Regions from separate parts of the Dorea sp. ICN-14282 genome, predicted to be linked through region 1. Evidence: a T-box and tRNA genes for the amino acid it is inferred to sense, from the RefSeq annotation. Region 1 holds a T-box; the other holds one or more tRNA genes.
What was found. A T-box is a leader RNA that pairs with one kind of tRNA and senses whether it is charged. The one in region 1 lies ahead of WKT00_RS06725 (valine--tRNA ligase), so its partner is inferred to be a tRNA-Val.

Region 1 (7,544 bases):
TGCAGAAGCTTGGCAGATAGTCCATTTTCATCAGCCACTGTACGACTTCATCCAGGGTGCGGTTGTCGATGACATCGAACTGTTCGGATTTTTCATCTTCCGGTTCTGGTTCGCAGTAACCGCCTACGCTGGTGCGGGAGCCGCCGCTGATCTGAGAGACGCCAAGATGCAGTACACGCTCGCGCACTTGCTGGCTTTCTCTTGTGGAAATGATCATGCCGGTGTAAGGAACCGCGATTCGGATGCAGGCTACGATCTTGGCAAAGGTGTCGTCATCGATTCCATTTGTAAATGCATCTGCATCAATATCATCGGCATTGCGAAGTCTTGGAACGCTGATGGTGTGAGGGCCAACGCCAAATGCTGCTTCCAGATGTTCTGCATGCATCAGAAGTCCGGCAAATTCATAGCGGAATTTATCCAGTCCGAATAAAACGCCAATTCCTACATCGTCTACGCCGCCTTCCATAGCACGGTCCATGGCTTCGGTGTGATAATCATAGTCGTGTTTTGGACCTGTCGGATGCAGCTCCAGATAGCTTTCTTTATGATAGGTTTCCTGGAACAGGATGTAGGTTCCGATTCCGGCTTCCTTCAACAGGCGGTAGTTATCCACTGTCGTGGCAGCAATATTGATATTTACCCGGCGGATTGCTCCGTTTTTATGCTTGATATTGTAAATGGTGTTGATGGAATCCAAATAGTAATCCATGGTGTTGTGAACCGGATCTTCACCGGCTTCCAGCGCCAGACGCTTGTGTCCCATATCCTGCAGTGCAATGACTTCCCGTTTGATATCTTCCTGGGATAATTTCTTGCGTGGGATATGTTTGTTTTTCAAATGATATGGACAATAAGTACAGCCATTGATACAGTAGTTAGACAGATAGAGCGGTGCAAACAATACAATTCGATTACCATAGAAATCTTTTTTGATTTGCTCCGCGAGGCGGAAGATCTTCTCGTTTAAATCGGGATCTTCACAGGCCAAAAGAACAGAAGCCTCCCGGTGAGAGAGCCCTTTGCGCTTAGCGGCTTTTTCGATCAGAGATTCAATGAGAGGGAGGTTGTTCTTGTTTTCATCGGCATAAGCCAGTGTTGAAAGAATTTCCTCGTGGTTAATAAAGTCTTCTGCATGTTTGGAATTTACATCATACATTTTTAAGTCCTCCTTTTATAACAGGGATATCGCTGTGTGTTTCCAGACGGTATCCCAAATGACATATTTATAGTGTGCCGGCGGCAAGCGTTTCTAGATATTGAGAGAATCGCCCCTCGCAGTAACGACCTGATAGCCGATGGACTGCATGCGTTCCTCCAGATCGTGGCGGCATTCGGCGGCTTCCTCTCCGGTACAGATTTTGTTATCGTAGAGCAGATAATCCTTGCGCACATCGGTTGGAGAGAGGTTGGGCATTACAACATTTGCCCCGGCGAGGATACCCAGTTCCCGTCCCTTTGGATGAATGGTGCCAAGAGCGGTGGTTGCAGGAAGCAGAACCTTTGGAAGCATCAGCCGAAGCAGTCCCAAAAGAAATAAAGTAAGCTCCAGTGTTCCGGCAGCCTGGTCGGCAAACGGGGTGTCATGGTGCGGGATGAAAGGCCCGATTCCAATCATCTGTGGATTAAGTTGCTGGATAAACTGCATATCTTCTGCGAGATGTTCTGCTACCTGACCGGGAGAGCCGACCATGAAGCCGGTGCCCACCTGGTACCCGATGGATTTTAGATCCCACAGACACTTCTGGCGGCTGGCGGCAGTCAGGCCTGGCGGGTGAAGGCTTTCATAATGTGCGTGGTCAAAGGTCTCGTGGCGAAGAAGGTATCGGTCGGCTCCGGCATCCAAAAAGGCCTGGTAGCTGGCGCGGGATTTTTCACCGATAGATAAAGTGACGGCGCAGTCAGGATAATCCTTTTTGATGGCATGGATAAGATCGATGATCCGTTCGTCGGTAAAGTAACCATCTTCTCCTCCCTGCAGAACGAAGGTCCGAAAGCCAAGCTGATATCCTGTTTTGCAGCAGTCAAGAATCTGATCCTTGGTCAAACGATAGCGGTGGGCATTTCTGTTGCTTTTGCGGATGCCGCAGTAGAGGCAGTCGTTTTTGCAGTAATTGGTAAATTCAATTAGTCCCCGAACATAGACGTCATGCCCATAATAGCGGTGACGCTGATCTCTGGCCATGGCAAATAATTCTTCTGAAAGTTTGGGAGTACGCCCATTAATCAGAGTTACCCATTCATCGAAAGAGAGAGAATGGCTGATCTTTAGTTTTTGAAGCAGATTTCGAAGTGTCTGCATATTTTCCATAGAGATTCTCCTTAAAAACAAAAAGCCCGGCACAGCGGGCCGGGTTCCACAAAAAGAGTAGACTTCTCCCTACCCTTTTTCGTGTTCATTTCATTGCTCCGCCTTTTCACGCAGGAATTACCCTTTGTGAGTAGTACGTTATGAAGTATATTATACCACGAGCGAAGAGTCTTCACAACAAGAAGACTAGATCACGCCCATACATTTTAAGAGATAAAGCCATCCGGTCAGCGTAAATGCACTGAACATAGTGGTCAGCATGACGACGCTGGAAGACAGAACCCCTTCGTGTTCCATATTTTTGGCCATTACGAAGCTGCTGACGGTTGTGGCAGAGCCTAGCATAACCAGGATGGCAACCAGCTTTTCCTCGCGGAATCCAAAGGAAACAGCCAGAGGGAGAAACAGTGCTGCAAATCCTATGAGCTTCAGAAAGGAAGCGGTGACAGCCGGGGCAAGTTTGGCACGCGCTTTTTGAAAATCAAAGGAAGCGCCCATAGCAATCAGCCCCATTGGAGTGGCGATGCTGCCAATATTGGAAATCGTTTTCGCGGCGATGGAAGGCATGGGAATGCCGATGGCAGACCAGAGAAGTCCGGCTGCGATTCCGATCAGGATTGGATTGGTTACAATCCCTTTGAGGGTGTTCTTAAGAACGTCGCCTGAAAGTCCCTGTTGATTGGATTTGCACAGGGAGAGTACCAGCACTGCCATGATGTTATAAAGGGGCACGCTTCCAACGATCATAAGAGGCGCCATGCCGGCGGTTCCATAAATATTCTGGATAAATGCAATGCCAAGAAGGGCGGCGCTGCTTCGATAGGAAGCCTGAATAAACTCACCCTGTATAGGCGTAGCTTTCCAGATTCGGGAAAGAAGCGCTGCAAGAGCGATGCTAAAAAGTGTTGCAAAAAAACAAAAGAGCACGAAGCGGACATCCCAAACTTGGGAGAAATCTACCGTTGCCAAGTCGCTGAACACCAGAACGGGCAGCGGAAGCCGAAAGACGAAGGTGTTCATTTTGGATGCAAATGCATGATCTACCCAGCCGATTTTCCGAAGGAAGATTCCCAGAATCATCAGCAGGAAGATAGGGACAGTTGCATTTAAACTAAAGATCAGATTTTCCATGATACGATTTGCTCCTCAAATAGATTTTTGTAAATGTGAAAGTCTTCCTCTTTAAATACGTTGATTACCACCCGAGAAAGATCCAGGACAGACAGGCAGGTGTCAATGGTCTGAAGCGCGATCTGAGCCGCTTCTTTGTTGGGAAAATGAAATTCCCCGGTAGAAATGCAGCAGAAAGCGATGGTTTTTAAACTCTGTTTCGCTGCAAGCTTCAGGCAGCTTAAATAGCAGGAGCGAAGCTCTTCCCTTTGGCGATCAGTTACCTCCTGACCGACGATGGGACCGACGGTGTGGATAACATGCTTGGCAGGCAGATTATAACCGGAGGTGATTTTGGCCTTGCCGACGGGTTCGTCATGCCCCTGGGCTTCCATTAGACGGGCGCATTCATTACGAAGCTGTACGCCTGCTGCAGAATGAATCACATTATCGATGCAGCCGTGACAGGGAACGAAGCATCCAAGAAGCTGACTGTTTGCAGCGTTTACAATGGCGTCGGCAGACAGGCGTGTGATATCGCCCTGCCAGAGGGTGATTCGGTCCGCGTTTTTGATCTTTGTACAAGGGTATAAAGAGGCTGCGGTAGGAAGCTCCTTAATAGAGACGATTCCGCGCTCCTTACTCTCTTCCTGCAAAAGGGAATCTTGAAGTGTTTGGTATTCCGCGGAAATCTCACCCGGCCAGCGTACGTTCATCAGGGTGCGAAGAAGCCTTCGCTTTCCAGCGGCATCCGCGGGTTCGGCAAGGGAGGCATATCCGGGATTTTCTTCTTTTAAAAGTGTAATCAGACGTTCTATTTTTTCTTCTTTGCTTAAATTGGTAAGATAGGGATTCATAATCGTGCTCCTTGTGAATTCTTTTTGTGAATCATTTGAAAGAATTTATAAATATTTACAGATTTGGGAATAGGCTTCATATAACTGCTCGTAACTGATGCGGCAGTTGGCGGGGCTGGTGGAAGGAAGGCAGATCACCTCGATGCCGGTCTTGGGCTGGCAGTGGCGGCGGTATAGCTGGGAAGCCTTTGTGCCGGTTGCGAAGATGGCCTTGATATTCGCTCTTTCTAAAATCACGTTCATGTCATTGGGAATCGGATTTCTGATACTGCTGTCATCGGCTCCGGCAATTTCGCATCCAGCCAGCACATCCCAAATGGCGATTCGATTTCTTAATGCGAACTGAATTTTGTCCTCTTTGCTTTCCGGAAGCGGTTCGCCGCATACATCCGATACCACTTTCCAAAAACGATTTCGAGGATGTCCATAGTAGAAGCCGGTTTCCCTGGATTTTGGGGAAGGCATGGTTCCAAGCATCAAAATCTGCGAGTTTTGATCGAAGATGGGGGCAAAGTTATGCGTTACATATTCCGATTTCATAGAAGTCATCTGCCTTTCTGATGGTTTGATCGGCATTTCCTAAGAAAGCCAATAGAAGTTATGGTTTAGGATACCATAAAATAGTAGGGGAAACAATCTTTGTGAGGGGAAAAGTAGAGAAGGGGACAACTCCTTAAGAGTTTCTGAAAATTCCCTAAACTCCTTGACAAACGCTGGACTGATAGATATCATAGTCATTAGTTTTAAAAAGTAAAGGCGTTGAAGAAGAGGAGTATGCATTGGTTCACCTGTCAGAGAGAGCGGCCCGTAGGCTGAGAGGCGCTTAGCGATGAAGATGCAGAAGGTAGCTTCCGAGCCGGATTGCTGAACCTGTACGGTAAGAAGAATTGCAGCGAGATGAGTTAGGACATCGACGAAAAGGCTAGGCAGTCCCGGAGTCGTTCCCGTTAAAGAATAAGATGAGATATATGATCTGTGATCATATCAATGAAGGTGGTACCGCGACGACAATCGCCCTTTACATACATTATGTAAAGGGCTTTTTTATACCAGAAAATGTGAAAAATGTGTGAAGGAAAGGGAAAAGGGAGAAACTATGAGTAAAAATCTTGAGACAACATACAATCCAAAAGCGATTGAATCAAAATTATATGACAAATGGTGTGAGAACCGTTACTTCCATGCAGAAGTAGACCGAGACAGAAAACCATTTACCATCGTAATGCCACCGCCGAATATTACCGGTAAGCTGCATATGGGACATGCACTTGACAATACTCTGCAGGATATTCTGATCCGTTACAAGAGAATGCAAGGGTACAATGCGCTGTGGGTTCCGGGAACAGACCATGCAGCCATCTCTACAGAGGTGAAGGTAACGAACCAGTTAAAAGAAGAAGGAATTGACAAGAAAGAACTGGGACGTGAGAAATTCTTAGAGAGAACCTGGGAGTGGAAGGAAGAGTACGGCGGAACCATTACTTCCCAGCTGAAAAAACTGGGAACTTCCTGTGATTGGGACAGAGAGCGTTTTACCATGGATGAAGGATGTTCCAAAGCCGTAGAGGAAGTATTTATTAAATTATATGAAGAAGGATATATTTACAGAGGATCCAGAATCATTAACTGGTGTCCGGTATGTAAGACATCTCTTTCAGATGCTGAGGTAGAGCATGAAGAGCAGGAAGGAAGTTTCTGGCATATCAAGTACCCAATCGTCGGAACGGATGAATTCCTTGAGATTGCAACTACACGTCCGGAGACTATGTTAGGAGATACAGCGATTGCAGTGCATCCGGATGATGAGAGATACAAAGACATTGTAGGAAAGAAGTGTCTCCTGCCATTGACGGACAGAGAGATTCCGATTGTGGCAGATTACTATGTAGATAAAGAGTTTGGAACCGGAGCTGTAAAGATTACTCCGGCTCACGACCCGAACGACTTTGAGGTTGGAAAGCGTCACAACCTTCCGGAAATTAATGTGATGAACGACGACGCCACCATCAATGAGCAGTGGGGCGGCAAATATGCAGGTATGGATCGCTACGAAGCAAGAAAGGCAATGGTGAAAGATCTGGAAGAACAGGGATACCTGGTAAAGATCGAGCCACACTCTCATAATGTAGGAACCCATGACAGGTGCCATACCACGGTAGAGCCAATGGTAAAACAGCAGTGGTTTGTGAAGATGGAGGAGTTGGCAAAACCGGCAATCAATGCGATTAAGACGGGAGAATTGAAATTTGTTCCGGAGCGTTTTGATAAGATTTATCTGCACTGGCTGGAGAATATCCGCGACTGGTGTATTTCCAGACAGATCTGGTGGGGACACCGGATTCCGGCGTACTACTGTGATGAGTGCGGCGAGATTGTAGTGGCAAGAGAGATGCCAGGCAAGTGTCCGAAATGTGGAGGTACACATTTCACACAGGATGAGGATACGCTGGATACCTGGTTTAGTTCTGCACTGTGGCCGTTCTCTACACTGGGATGGCCGGATCAGACAGAAGAACTGGATTACTTCTATCCGACAGACGTGCTGGTAACCGGATACGATATTATTTTCTTCTGGGTAATCCGTATGGTATTCTCTGGATATGCACATACCGAAAAGTCTCCGTTCCATACCGTATTTATCCATGGACTGGTTAGAGATTCACAGGGACGTAAGATGAGTAAATCCTTAGGAAACGGAATTGATCCGCTGGAGATCATCGACCAGTACGGTGCGGATGCTCTTCGTATGACGCTGATTACCGGAAATGCCCCTGGAAATGATATGCGTTTCTATAATGAGCGAGTTGAGGCGAGCCGAAACTTTGCCAATAAGGTATGGAATGCATCCCGGTTCATTCTGATGAACTTAGATGAGAAGAACCTGACGAAGCCAGAGAAGCTTACGAACCCGGCAGACTGCTGGATTCTTACCAAGTGTAATCAGCTGATCAAAGAAGTTACCGATAATATGGATAAATTTGAGCTGGGAATTGCCCTTGCCAAGATCTATGACTTTATGTGGGATGAGTTCTGTGACTGGTATATTGAGCTTGCGAAGTACCGCATTTATCATGCTGAGGAAGATGAGAAGGGCGCGAATGAAGCTCTTTGGACCTTAAGAGAAGTGCTGAAGAATTCTTTGAAACTTCTGCATCCATATATGCCATTTGTAACGGAAGAGATTTACAGCACTCTGGTTCCGGAAGAAGAATCTCTGATGATTTCTCCATGGCCGGTATACGAAGAAGCAAATAACTTCCCGGCAG
Region 2 (7,544 bases), on a different contig from region 1:
CTGATCGTACCAGTCGGCTCTCCATTCAACTACATCAAGCGGAAGCTCCTTACACTCCTCTGCCGCCGCTAGAATTTCTTCCCTTGTATTTCCTACAATCGGAACACAGATTTTGGGAATTCCTTCTCCAATCGCGACTCCTCTTACTACTACCGGCTTTATCATAATCATCCTCCTAGTCGTACTTAATATCCAGAATCTCTTTCATATATGGAATTGGCATTGCTTTTCCTGTGTACAGCTGCACCGCTGCATCTCCCTGGAATAACATCATGCCCAGTCCATTCATTGTCTTACATCCTACTTCTTTCGCCATCTTAAGAAGTGCTGTCTCTCTTGGTGCATAGATCACATCTACTACAATCAAATCCGGTCTTAAGTAGGAAGCATCCGGAATATAGGTCTGACCTTCCAAAGGTTTCATTCCCACGCCAGTCGCGTTAACAAACAGATAACTGTCTGCAATCTCTTCTTTTAATTTCGCAAGATCCGCAAGATCATATACGTGAGCGGTACATTCTGTATTGTTGTTAATCTTTTCTGCATTCGTAATTGCACGCTCCCAAGAAGCATCTTTGATATTAAAGATGGAAATCTCTTTCACCCCGTCAAGAGCTGCCTGAATCTGAATTGCAGTTGCCGCTCCGCCTGCACCTACAATCGTCATTTTCTTTCCAATCACGTCGATATTATTATCTTTCAAAGCAGCCATAAACCCAAGACCATCTGTGTTGTGTCCTGTCAGATGTCCATTATCATTTACAACCGTATTAACTGCTCCACACAGCTTAGCTGCCGGAGACAATTCATCCAAATACTGCAAGATCTCTGTTTTATTTGGCATAGATATATTAGAGCCTCTCATACCAAGCGTACGAATCGCATTCACTGCATCCTTCAAATTGCTGTTGTCCACCTCAAATGCCATCTGTACATAATTAAGCCCCAGCTTTGCATACGCCTCATTGTGCATGGTTGGGGAACTGGAATGTCTGATTGGATCAGCCATCAGCCCGATCAATATTGTTTTTGCATCTACTCTTTCTGCCATCTTTCTTCTCCTTTCAAGATTGTCAAATTCTTAACTTAATTATAAACTTAAGCCTACCTTCCGACCAATACTTATTACTCTTCCAACCTATAATTTTTATCTATCGGTTGTCTCCTTATATCTATAATAAATATTTATCAAAAAATAAAATATTATAATTTTACATTATTGTTAATCTGCGTTATATTGAACTGGAAGAACAGATAACGAAAATCCATCCACAGGAGGAATTGAAATGATGTACGATATAATCATTATCGGTGCCGGACCAGCTGGAATCAGCGCCGGACTTTACGCAGTCAGCAGGGGAAAGAAAACACTTGTTATTGAAAAACACGAAGTCGGCGGACTGATCAAAAAGGTATCTTCCGTCACCCATTACAGCGGATTGATCGAACAAGAAACTGGAGCTACCTTCGCTGCCCGATTAAAAAAACAGGCAGAAAACGCAGGTGTTTCCATCGTGCAAGAAACGGTAACGGAAGTATCTCTGACTCCGACAACAAAAACCGTCACTACCGACACTCATACCTATGAAGCTCCCCGCATCATTCTTGCTTGCGGAACTACTCCACGCAGACTTGGTATTCCCGGTGAACTGGAACTTTCAGGAAAGGGTGTATGCCAAAATGCCACAAAGGACGCTCCCCTTTGCGCCGGTAAACATGTTTATGTCGTAGGCGGAGCAGACGGCGCCATAAAAGAAGCGCTCTACCTTGCAGGCTTTGCCAAAAAGCTTACCATTCTTCATTTTGAAGAACAATTGGGCTGCATCGCAGAATTTAAAGAAAAGCTGAAAAAAGCAGAAAATATAGAAGTATGTCTCTCTTCCCGTCTCCATGCAATTCACGGGACAGATCAGATTGAGACACTGGAAATTAAGAACGAAATCGATTCATCCATCACTACCATCCAGGATCCTGGCTGTCAGGTATTTATCTATGCCGGATCCACACCAAACACCGAACTTTTTACGGAACTCTCTTTAGAAGACGGTTATATTCCGACAAATGAAAGGATGGAAACCTCCATTCCCGGAGTCTACGCTGCCGGCGATATCCGTATGAAGCAGGTGCGCCAGGCTGCAACTGCTGTATCTGACGGAGCTGTCGCAGCAATCAACGCTTCTATGTAAACCACGTAAAATACCCCCGCCTGTGTGTTGGCATCTTCTGCCAGCACACAGGCGGGGGTATTTTATAATCGACTTTTGCATTCTCTTCTCAAAAAGCCCTCTAGACTATCTCATTTAAATAAATCCGGCTTAGAGGTATCAATTTCTTTAATTCTTCTTTCAGCCTCACAGAAAGTTCAACCCCTTCTTCTTTCTCAATCCCTTCTACGGAAGCCGCACCAAAAATCAGACTTGTAAGGGCTCCTATGGTAATGGTTCCCTCCTTTTGATGTTCACTTCCCTCCATCAGCATAACACCGGAATATTCTGTCCCCGTCAACAAAATGCAGCGATTGTTCTCTTCAATCACTGGATCGGTAACCCGAAAACACATACCGACAAAGGAGCAAACAGAAAGACTCATCAAAAGCCGCCTCACATCCACAATCCGAACCATAATCTTCGGGCGCTTCTCTCCCTGTGGCTCTGAAGCAGCAATCCTGCAGTCTGTAATATGTCCATCTGTCCGATAAACCATCAATCTGCCGCCATCACTTTCGCATTCTTTCCAAAGTCTTCTGTAATACGCCTCGTCCCGAAATGCATACACCTGATATTTGGAAGCCAAATCCTGATTGGCCGCCCTGGAAAGTTCTGATAAGTCCGCTTCCGTCACCTCCGCAACCTGCACGTTTTTAGGATACACTTCACCATCCTGATAATAGAGCGGATTCTGCTCATATACCGTCCGAAAATCATAAGGCGTATAAATTGCTTCTGCCGCTGGCATCAAAAAGGTAAATGCCTCTCCTTCCTGATACATATCGTTTAAGGCTCGCTTTAACAGCGCACCCATATATCCACGCCCTCGATATTCCTTTTGCGTGGCAACCGCCACAATATAATTGGCATTCTTTTTCCCCCGGTTTACCATTAGTGAATACGGATTCAGGTGAAGCATCGCCCGAATTTCACCATCTTCTATCACAGTATAAATCTGATTATCCTTTGTTTTCTCTGTGTAGTAGTAATCCACAAATGCCCGGCTATCCTCTGAGAACACGGTCTCATAAAGCGGCCTGGTATCTGCGCGTTCCAATTCTTCAAGTTTCCTGATCTCCATCCTTTGCTCCTACTCTCTTTATCTGTCAGTCTGTTTGCATCCCGGGCAGGAGTCGCAGGCTCTGTCCGTATCTTCTACTGTATAACTGTAATTGGAAATGGTATCCAGGGCAGCAATCGCCTGAGCTGAAATTCCTTCTCCACTTCCTGTAAAACCAAGTCCCTCTTCCGTCGTTGCCTTAATATTAATCTGGCTGACATCAATATGAAGAGCTTCTGCTACATTTTTTCGCATTGTTTCTATATGCGGAGCCATCTTTGGACGCTGTGCAATAATTGTCGCATCAATATTTCCAATTACATAAAGCTCCTTCTCAATCAGCTCTCCAACGTGTTCCAACAGACGGATACTAGAAGCCCCTTTGTACGCCGGATCGGTATCCGGAAAATGTTTTCCGATATCTCCAAGCGCCGCTGCCCCCAAAAGCGCATCCATAATCGCATGCAGAAGCACGTCCGCATCTGAATGCCCCAAAAGCCCTTTTTCATAAGGAATTTTCACTCCTCCCAGGATCAGCTCTCTTCCTTCTACCAACTTATGCACATCATAGCCCATTCCTATTCGCATGTCCCTTCCTCCTTTTCTTCTTAACTTTGCAAAAAAAGCCCATGTATCATGGGCTTTTCTCTAGTAGCGGAAACTGGATTTGAACCAGCGACACCACGGGTATGAACCGTGTGCTCTAGCCAACTGAGCTATTCCGCCATATAATATTTTGATGGTATGGGACCAATAGGGCTCGAACCTATGACCCTCTGCTTGTAAGGCAGATGCTCTCCCAGCTGAGCTATGATCCCATTTTCCGTTCTGTCGTGTTCCTCTCTCGAACCGACTTCGTTATTATACTATTATCTCATGCGAAATGTCAACACTTTTTTTCACTTTTTTTATTTTTTTATTTTCCAAGGATTTTCTTACCGTTTCCAGCCTAAAAGAGCCCACTTTTTTCCCTTCTGCAAATGCCAGAAAAGGAGCCAAGAACCCTTGCGGATTCTTGACTCCTTTTCGTCTTTCATCTTAGCTTTCCCTTACGGTACTTCTTGGCTGTTCATCAATATGTGTTAGATTTTCTTTCTCTTACGCATAACGACTACTGCCGCTCCTGCCAAAAGAAAAGCTGCTGCCCATCCGGCAACCGGAGCAGTATCTCCAGTCTTTACACTGCCTGCCTTGTTTCCGGCTCCCTTATCTGAACCGCTAGAAGCAGAACCAGAGCCCTGTCCATTTCCAGATCCATTAGGTCCTGTCTGGCCGCCCTGGCCTTCGTTCTGGTCGCCCTGACCTCCCTGGCCACCTTGACCTTCACCTTCATCCGGATCTTTCACTTTTTCCAAATTGCCATAGGCCTCTTTCAGTGCACGGACAGCTTCTGCCACCGCATCTTCCAACGCATCCGGATCCTCACTGACCTTCTGTGCTGCCTCATATGCCTTCTGGAATGCCTCGTATGTATCCTTGGTATATAACGTTCCATCTACATTCTTATACTCTTCCAGAAGCTGATTTAACTCGGTCTTATCTCCAAGTACGCCGCCCGCAATCTCAACATCTCTAAGCACACGGTTATAAACCTTAACATTGTCAAAATATCCCTGGAAGTAAGCATCATTTCCATAGAAGGACTTTCCAAGATAAGATTTTAATCCCACGCCAAGATCCTTTACAGAGATCGGAATATCATTCTGCTCTGCAATCAGGTTTTCACCCAGATACAGCTTCATGGTTCCATCGTCCATAACTACTGTCAGATGCAGCCACTGATCCTTCACCGGCTCTTCCACTTTCTGAGTAAATCCAAACTCTCTTCCATAAGAACGAGTTGTCATTACGGATTTCAGGGAATCCTTTGATGTCTTTAAGAAATAATATTTGTTACTGTCTTGTCCAAATGTAAAGGTAAAGAAATCACCGTCCACTTTTTCCGGCTTCACATCCATGGAAATAGAGAAGGTGTCGCGTCCATCAAAGAAACCTACAGGAAGTTCTGCGAATGTTCCATTACTTCCATCCAGATACAGTGCGTTGCCGCTTCCGTCTTGTCCTTCCTTAATGGCTGCATTTCCATTTAAAACTGCGTCATTGCCATTGCCGCTGACATCTGTAACAATTGTCTGATCTACCGTTTCAAAATCATATTCCAGTACCGGTTTCAGCTGCTCTTCTTCTGCATTTTCCGGTGCCACATCTCCCCATTTTGCCATAACAGCATCATACTCTTCTCTTGTAATCCGAATCGGAGTACCGTGTCTTGCACGAGATGGCATTAAATGAGTCGCGTCATCCGGACGGGTGAACTCACCGCTTGCAAGATCATTGGTCAAAAGAGGATAATAACCGATTCCGCCAAAGTTATCTACCAGCAGACACCACTGATCATTTTCTGAATCATCTGCATTAAACTTGAAGATTGTCGGACCTTCCACCCATTGATTTGCATTCAGGGACTCTGATCCTACCGGTGTCCATTCGCCCAAAAGAGTTCTGGACTTTTCAATAAAGATGGACTTTGTCTTCGCACCCAGTTCATTGGTGTTTCCACCTTCATTCTTGGTATAACGGTAGTACATATCCTCTTTGTCATTGTAAATAACGGTCGTGTCGATGCTGGATTCATTCTTTTCGATAAATTTCTTTGGCTCTGTAAAGCTATAGAAATCTCTCGTCTTTGCATAATAAACGATCTGCTTTCCATAGTTGTCCGCAGATGTCTTAGATGCCCAGTAGACGATGTATTCTCCCGTAATCGGATCATAGGTTGCCTCCGGCGCCCAGGTACATCCCGCATCAATGGAAGCGCTAACCTCTACCATACGCATATCGGACCAGTTCACCAGATCGTTGGACTCCCACACCATCAGGGACTGGCTTCCGGCTCTCTGAGCTGCTCCCCAGTCATTATTGCCATAGATCTTTAAATCCGTCGCGATCATGTAGAACTTATCCCCTTCCGGAGACCGAATAAGAAATGGGTCACGAACTCCCTTTTCTCCCTTATCAGACGTCAGTACCGGTTTGTTTCCATTCAAATCATTCCATCCAATACCATCCTCACTGGCTGCAAAATAGATCTGCTCTCCATCACTATATCCTTCGCCTGCAAAATAACCGAAGAAATAATCCGTGTAATCTTCTTCTGTCAGCTTTGGAACGGCTGCTTTTACCAGGAATTTAAATTCTTTCGTATCAGACAGCTCTCCGAGGGAAATGGTCGCTTTCATCGTTACCACAGTATCTTCAGCCGGTCTTGTCACTGTTCCTGCCGGAGTTGGATCATACCCTTCATTGGCATGCTCTTCTACGTCAACAATTCCTTTTCCGTCTGTTTCTTCCCAGGTAATCGTGGTCTCATTGAGTCCTGTGGACGGAAGCGTAATATTTCCATATACTGGCTGAGTCGTCTCATTATATGGAAGATTCAACGCTTCTTTCGCTTCTGCTAATTTTCCTGCATCAGAATGATCCTTTGTTTCTGCAAGAATCTTAAATGATTTTAAGTTGCCCTTAAATGTCGGATCTGGAGAATAGAGAGATTTTCCAATGTATCCCATCGCGTCTCCTTCTGTACCGTTCTTTAAGATCTCCTGAATCGAATATCCTGTTTCTCGTTCTCCTACCAGATTTCCATCTACAGAAACCTTTAAGAGTCCCTGCTGGAATTCATAACGAACCGTATGATACTGATTTAAATCCAGTTTCATAGACTCATCTAACAGAAGTTCAGAACTTCCATCTTTAATTCCTGTACGGACATTGCCCTGTTTTCCATTGTTATTATTGCCCTGTGCCGGACAAAAGAATGCATAGTTCTTAACATTTGGCCATTTATTTACCTTAGTTCCAAGACAGAACAGCCAGGAATTCCCCTCTGCTTTTGCCTGAAATACAGCTTCAATAGCAAATGCTTCTTTTTCGATCAATCCCGCTGGAAGCGTAACATACTGTTCTTTCTTTCCCTCGAAATTCAGAACGTTTTCTCCGTCTTCCACCACGAAATTTTCCTCTGCGAAGCCGGAATAAGGCGCATCATTTCCGTTTCCGGACTGATCTTTTAACACGCCGTCCTTATGGCTCATATCGTATGATGCCACAAGTTCCATCTTCGCATCCTGCGGCGGATTCTCTTCGGCTCTGGCAGGTAGCGCCGGCAAGAGAGATACCGCCATCACCGCACTTAAGATCCAGGCGGCGATTCGTTTTGTTCTCTTCATGTGTCTCCTCCTTTTCTCACCGGTCAAATCCGGCTCAAACTTTTCCAT

Region 2: it has a tRNA-Val gene. The T-box ahead of WKT00_RS06725 (valine--tRNA ligase) is inferred to sense a tRNA for this amino acid. The anticodon was not compared.

The regions. Positions count from the first base shown of each region.
Region 1 is NZ_JBBKBH010000002.1:272,876-280,419, reverse strand. It holds gene hydG ([FeFe] hydrogenase H-cluster radical SAM maturase HydG) at 1-1,159, opposite strand, end outside; gene hydE ([FeFe] hydrogenase H-cluster radical SAM maturase HydE) at 1,253-2,302, opposite strand; gene WKT00_RS06740 (AEC family transporter) at 2,498-3,442, opposite strand; gene WKT00_RS06735 (protein-ADP-ribose hydrolase) at 3,430-4,278, opposite strand; gene WKT00_RS06730 (DNA-deoxyinosine glycosylase) at 4,324-4,818, opposite strand; T-box leader at 5,029-5,300, shown strand; gene WKT00_RS06725 (valine--tRNA ligase) at 5,375-7,544, shown strand, end outside.
Region 2 is NZ_JBBKBH010000001.1:212,676-220,219, reverse strand. It holds gene aroD (type I 3-dehydroquinate dehydratase) at 1-162, opposite strand, end outside; gene WKT00_RS00995 (shikimate dehydrogenase) at 176-1,051, opposite strand; gene WKT00_RS00990 (FAD-dependent oxidoreductase) at 1,290-2,186, shown strand; gene WKT00_RS00985 (GNAT family N-acetyltransferase) at 2,287-3,288, opposite strand; gene ispF (2-C-methyl-D-erythritol 2,4-cyclodiphosphate synthase) at 3,307-3,855, opposite strand; tRNA gene WKT00_RS00975 (tRNA-Met) at 3,920-3,993, opposite strand; tRNA gene WKT00_RS00970 (tRNA-Val) at 4,013-4,085, opposite strand; gene WKT00_RS00965 (LamG-like jellyroll fold domain-containing protein) at 4,350-7,496, opposite strand.